One region of the Thermaerobacter subterraneus DSM 13965 genome, then DNA from elsewhere that is predicted to be linked to it. Evidence: predicted binding sites of a transcription regulator. Region 1 holds the regulator's gene; the other holds the start of a gene.

Region 1 (3,203 bases):
GGGGAGAAGGCAGGCCGCCCGAGGCCATCCCGACGGCGCATCCCCTGCCGGCGGCCCCCTTGAGCGGCGAAAATGCGGCCCCTGCTGGTATTGGCGGCCGGGCCGTGCGGGTTTCCGCGCTGACGGGCCAGGGACTGGACCGGCTGGCGGTTGCGGTGGCGGAACTGCTGGGTCGGGATCGCCGCCGGGTGCGGGTGGAGGTGCCCTACCACCGGAGCGACCTGCGGTCCCGGATTCATGCCGGGGGCCCCGTCCTGGCGGAAGAACCGGTCCCGGCGGGCTGGAGCCTGGTGGCCCTCCTGCCGCAGGCCGAGATCGGGCGGCTCCGGCGGGCCGGGTGCCGCATCGAGGACGCGGCGATCGGGGACGCGGAAGATGGTGCAAGGAGGCTGGACGGGAGCCGGCCTTGAACCGGGCGTGGCGGGCCGGGCCGGCCGCTGCAACGGGCGGAACGGCGCCGCAGACGGGAGGGATCAGGGATCATGCCGATCCTGCCGGGAATGGCGGCTGAGGCTGGAGGAGGCCCGTGGTGGCTCGCCCTGCTGGCGTCCATCGGCATTGCCGCTGGCCTGGTGGGAACCGTCCTCCCCGCGCTCCCGGGGATCCCGCTGGTCTTCCTGTCCATCGCCGGTTACGCGGTCGCCACGGGCTTTCGGGAAATCTCCGGCACGGCCCTGCTGGTCATGTTGGCGGCCACCGTGGCCGGCATGGCCCTGGAATACGGCCTGGGGCCGGCAGCGGCCCGGCGCCGCGGCGCCAGCCGGGCCGCCTTCTGGGGTGCCATTGCAGGTGGACTGGCCGGCACCTTCATCCTGGGCCCCCTGGGCATCTTGCTGGGGCCGCTGGCCGGGGCCGTGGTGGGTGAACTGGCCAGCGGCCGGACATGGCAACAGGCGTTGTCCACCGGCTGGACGACAGCGGTGGGACTGGTGGCCGGCCTGGCACTTGAGCTGCTCATCGGCCTCGCCATGGCGGTCTACTTCTGGATACGGGTCCTCGCATGAGGCCGCGCCGCGGGTCAGGTGCCGCGGTCCGGGGCATTCCTGGCCTTGAATCGGCCTTGATCACCCCGGTCTCAAATCATCCGGCGCAGAAGGGCCACCACCTTCCCGAGGATACGGGCCGTCCGCACGCGGATGGGTTCCATGGCCGGATTCTCCGGCTGCAACCGGATGCCGTCGCGCTCCCGGTAGAACCGCTTCACCGTCGCTTCATCGTCGATCAGGGCGACCACGATGTCCCCGTTGTCGGCCGTTTCCTGCCGGCGGACGATGACGTAGTCACCGTCCAGGATGCCCGCCCCGATCATGCTGTCGCCGCGGATGCGCAGGGCGAACACCTCCCCCTCGGGCACCAGCTCCGTCGGGAGGGGGAGGACGTCCTCGATGTTCTCGACCGCCAGGATCGGCTGGCCCGCGGTCACCTGCCCCACCAGGGGGACCGGCACCGTCCGCGTCCGCAGGCCGGATTCCTCCAGGACCTCGATGGCCCGCGGCTTGGTGGGATCGCGGCGGATGTAGCCCTTTCGCTCCAGCCTCGCCAGATAGGTGTGGACGGTGGATGTGCTCTTCAGGCCCACCGCTTCCCCGATTTCCCGTACCGAAGGGGGATAGCCTCGCTCGCGGATCGACGCCTTGATGTAATCGAGAATCTGCCGCTGCCTGCGGGTCAGCTCTTCCAAGTCGGCACCTCCCACCGCCGCGGGCCCTTTTCCCGCTGCTTAGGCCGCCCCGGTTCCTAACCCGGTGGATCGGCCTTTTCCACCACCTTGGCGCCGTGACGCCGGCGCTGCCGGCTTCGGGCGCCGGCGGACCGCCCTGCACCCGCCCTGCACCCATTGTACGGATCGAAAGCAGGTTCCACAAACAGTTGTTCGGACCCCGCGTGGGAATTCCTGCATGATGGGACGCACCGTCGCCAGATTTTTGTCCCTTGACACCGAACGGATGTTCCATGGTATGATGGGACCCGAACACATGTTTCGGTACCGGGGGGATGACCGTGGCAGTACGGGTTCAGTGCCGGGGTGCCAGACCCTTTGGCGACGGTAGGGGCCGAAGCGGCCGGCCGGCGGCGGGCGCTTTCAGGCGCCGCCGGTACCGATGGGGCCGGCCTGGGCGGACCGTGGCCGCGCTGGTTCTTGTGACAGGGGTGATCCTGGGCGTAGCCTGGGGCGGCGGGCTCTGGCCGGCACGGGCGGTGGCTTCGGACGAGGGTGCGGCCAAGCCGCCGGTTCAAAAGGTGGCCCGTCATCCAGGGGGCGCGGATCCGGCGGCACGGGCCGGGAGGTCACCGCAAGCGTCGACCACGAATGGCGATGGCGCTGGGGAGGCTGCCTTATTGCAGGGGAACCAGGTGGTCGTCCGGCGGGGCGATCGCATCTGGGCCATTGTGGAGCGGTATGGGCGCAGCGACCGGGATCCCCGGGATCTGGTGGCGGCCGTGATGGAGGCCAACGGCCTAACATCCCCGGCACTACGGCCCGGTATGGTCCTGGTCCTGCCACCCGAGGTTCTCCGGTAGGCGGAGCACCGCGGACCCCAGACATCCGGTGCAGGGCGGCCCGCTGCCGGCCGCCGCACCGCCCATGGTATACGGCCATCCTCCCGGCCTTTTCTTACGGATGTCTTGTGAGCGATTCATTCCTTGTGTTTGCCGGAAGGCATCCTGCGGGCCCGCTGCTCGGCAGCGGTACACCGGGTGAGCATGCAACCGTCCGCCGATCGGGATTTTTCGGGCGGGTAGCGGGCAGCCACATTGCGGCGGAGCCGTACCTGGGCGGAGGAACCGGTACCGGTTGCAGCGCAGCCGGTGGATGCGATGGGCAGGCTTACCGCCGCTCTGGGTCGCTTCGTCCAGATTCGCAGATTTCTCTGGAGAAGCCATGAGCGACCACCTTCCGTGGCCACCGCCAGGGCTGGGGGGCCGGCGGGCAGCGGGACACCGGGGTTCTGGTGAGACCCCGGGACCTGGCTTCAGGACGCCGTCCTGTACTTCGTATAAGTGGCATTATGTTAAGTAAGTTAAGTAAGCACGGGGCACCCCACGGCCCCCAGCCCCTCTCGCTCCCGCGACACGACCAGCCCGGCGGCGGGTTCGACCGTGACGAGCGGCGAGGAGGCTCCCTGCAGGCGGAAGTCGCCGACCCGCCTGCAGGGATTCGCCCCAGCCGAAGGGTGCCGGGGGACGGCGGGCGTCGCCGG
Region 2 (3,203 bases), on a different contig from region 1:
CCGTCACCGTCAGGTCCAGCCGGGCCGGGGCCGGTTCGGCCGGTACGAGGCGGTGATACAGGGCCAGGGCGGCGCGGGCCAGGACGTCCTGCCCGGCGGCGGCCACGGGCAGGTAGCGCCCCACCCGGGACCGTTCCCCCTGCAGGATCACCAGGCGGCCCGCCTGCCCGGCAGCGGCCAGCCGGGCGGCCACCTCCCGGGCCAGGCGGGGCAGCTGGGCCGGCCACCAGCCGGCGCGGAGCTCCTCCCCCAGTTCGGGAGGCGCGGTCAGGGTGGCGGTGACCCCCGGCGGCGGGTAGCCCGGCTTGAGAGGGCGGCGGTCGTCCCCCCGGCACCACGCCTGCAGGAGGGGAGCCTGGTCGCCCACCGCCCGGGCCACCACCTGCCGCGGCGCCGCGGCCACATCCCCCAAGGTGTACAGGCCCAGGCGCTGCAGCTGGCGGCGAGCCGCCGGCGGCACCTCTTCCTGCAGGGCGGCCACGGGCAGGGGGGCTAGAAAGCCCGCTTCCTGGCCGGGCGGAACGCAGCAGCTGACCACCGCCAGCCCCGCTGCGCCACAGGCTTCCCGGGGCGGCCGGGCACGGGACGGGTGCCCGCCCGCCGCCCCGCCCCGTCCCGCCGGGAAGCCGGCTTGCGGGCCCGGCTGCGCCGCTGCATCCCTGCCCATCGCCTCCGCATCCCGCCACGCCCCTCTCCCGGGCCACGGCCGGCTGCCATCCCGGAACCGGGGAACCCTGGCCGCCCCTTTTGCAGGGCCGGCCGGGGGCCGGGTGACCGGTGAGGGGCCGGTGCGGGACGATGCGGGACCGGAACCGCAAGCTTGCCGGCCGGTGGCCCCTGCGCCGCCGCCGGTCGGGGACCGCGCCGCCACCCGGGCGGCCATCCGCGCCACCAGCCGGCCGTGGCCGAGGCCCAGCACCAGGCGGTGGCCGTAGCGCCCCAGGCCTGCCGCCTGCAAGATGGCCACCACGCCGTCCACCGTTTGCCGGGGATCCAGCTCGCAAAAGGCCGCCAGCTGGTCAACCACCGGCTCCACCCGGGGCGAGAGGGACAGCAGCGCCTCATAGAAGGGTTCCAGGGCCGCCATGGGGTCGATGGCATCCCGCGGCACCACCTCCAGGCTGCCGAGGAGCCGCCGGGCGCTCTGGACCCGGATGCCAGGGCGCAGGCCCGCCGCCCTGGCCGGCAGCGACACGTCGGCCACGACCGGGCCGTCGGCCACCACCGCCGGCCGGTCCTGCACGCCGGCCGCCACCGCCCACGCCCCCTCGAGGCGGGCATAAGCCATCCACGGGATCGATACCGAACGTGTGTTCCCCATGGTGAGGCCATTGTAGGAGGGGACGACACCGGCCGTCAAGAGGAACGACTGCCCTGAAGAGAAAATTTCTGGAGCATCCTCCGGCAACCGGCAGCGGGGACAAGCGCCCCCGGGGGAAGCCGGCCTCCAGAAAGGCGGAGGCCGGGAGATCCCGGCCTCCGCGCCTCGCCTGGCGGAACCGCCCGCCACCGCGGTCCGGCACTATCCCAGAAGGTCGTGGCGGCGGATCAGTCCCACCCGCAGGGCGAACAGCACCGCCTGGGTCCGGTCGCGCACCCCCAGCTTCTGCATGATGTGGCTCAGGTGGTTCCGCACCGTCTTGGGGCTGATGAAGAGCTCGCGAGCCACCTGGGCGGTGGTCTTGCCGCGGGCGATGCGGCTCAGCACCTCCAGCTCCCGCTGGCTCAAAAGCCGCGCCCGCTCCACTTCTTCGGGGGCGGGAACATAACGGTAGAGGGGCGAGTCGCTGGCCAGCTCGGACATGATCTCGGCATCGATCACGAAGATCCCGGCCGTGCAGGCGCGAATGGCCTCGGACAGGCCGGCCGCTTCCCGGTTGGCCAGCAGGTAGCCGCCCAGACCGGCCTGCACCAGCCCCAGCAGCGCGTGGGGGTCGGCCCGGTCCGTGATGCCCACCACCACGGGCGAACCGGGCATGCGCCCGATCCGCCCCACCAGCTCCCGCGCGTCGCCGGCGGCCAGGCTCAAATCCAGCAGCACCACATCGGGGACCAGCTCGCGCACCCGGTCGAGCAGCGGCTCAGGTCCGGCGGCGTGCCCCACCACCTGCAGCCCGGGGGCGCCCTCCAGGATGCGCTGCAGGCCTTCCCGGACCAGCGGCCGGCCCGTTGCAACGAGGATCTTCAACATCGGCCTCTCCCCTGCATTGCCCGGGCAGGTTGCAGGGCCACCCGGGTGATGTCATCCCATCCTACGAAAGTCGGCCGCAGGGGGGACCGGCGGCAGGCGCCCAAGTAGCGAAAGCCGTCACGGGGAGCAACGGCCGGGATCCCCGGCCTGGCGGAACCGGCCGGGCCGCAGAGGGTGGATGCGGGTGGACGCCCGGGGCCCCAGGCCCGTGGCGAGCACCCCGGATGCCCTGGCGGCCCGAGTCCCTGGCAGGCGGTGGGCAGCGGTCACTCGCCGCCGCCCGGGGACGCGATATCCGCCGGCCGGCCGGCCTCCAGGTCGTACACCACGGGAAGGCGGGACCCGTCTTCGGCCTCCACCATCAGGGTCGCCCGCCGTCCGGCGGCGCCGGCCTGCCACCCCAGGCCGCGGGCGTGGTAGAGCACGTCCAGCACCAGCACGTCCCGGCCGGGCTCCTCGGCCGGGTCGTCCAGGGACCAGCGCCAGAGGGCCACCAGGGGACGGGGTCCCCGGGTCACCAGCAGGACGCCCCGCTCCCCGGCCAGGGCCAGCGGGCCGAAGCCCTCGCGGGAGACCTCGACCTCCACCCCCGGCGGGCCCCCCGGGGGAGCCGCCCGCGAGGGCAGGTCGGCCAGGCCCAGCCCCGGCTGCCAGGCGCCGCCGTCCCGGCGCCAGACCAGGCGATCTCCCGCGACCGCCACCTCCAGCACCACCCGGGCCGGCGCCCCGACCAGGCGCGGTCCTTCCAGCAGCCGGCGCCAGAAGAAGTCCTGCACCAGGCGGGCCGCGTACCCTTCCGCGCCGCCGTCCGCCGGGCCGGCCACGTCGACCGCCGCCGCCACGTGGACGCGGCCCAGGGCATCGGGACGGGCCGCCCCCAGGGTATAGTGGGTGACCGGCACCTGGAGAAACCCGGCGGTCCCTTCCCCGGCGGAGGAACCCGCCGGCGGCAGGCCCTCCGGCTCCGCGGCCGGGGCCGGTACGCCGCCCTCCAGGCCTGCGGAGAGCCCGG

Evidence for each region. Region 1 encodes LexA, which represses DNA repair genes until DNA is damaged. Its sites were predicted from a motif close to CNAACANNTGTTNG; they were not measured.
Region 2: THESUDRAFT_RS14450 (Y-family DNA polymerase) is a predicted target of LexA. The motif match lies at 1,304-1,317, and genes of this name have one in related genera.

The regions. Positions count from the first base shown of each region.
Region 1 is NZ_JH976536.1:178,333-181,535, reverse strand. It holds gene hflX (GTPase HflX) at 1-410, shown strand, start outside; gene THESUDRAFT_RS11015 (DUF456 domain-containing protein) at 483-1,004, shown strand; gene lexA (transcriptional repressor LexA) at 1,076-1,681, opposite strand; gene THESUDRAFT_RS13760 (LysM peptidoglycan-binding domain-containing protein) at 2,341-2,523, shown strand.
Region 2 is NZ_JH976535.1:1,624,045-1,627,247, forward strand. It holds gene THESUDRAFT_RS14450 (Y-family DNA polymerase) at 1-1,255, opposite strand, end outside; gene THESUDRAFT_RS06765 (response regulator transcription factor) at 1,523-2,191, opposite strand; gene THESUDRAFT_RS15005 (hypothetical protein) at 2,458-3,203, opposite strand, start outside.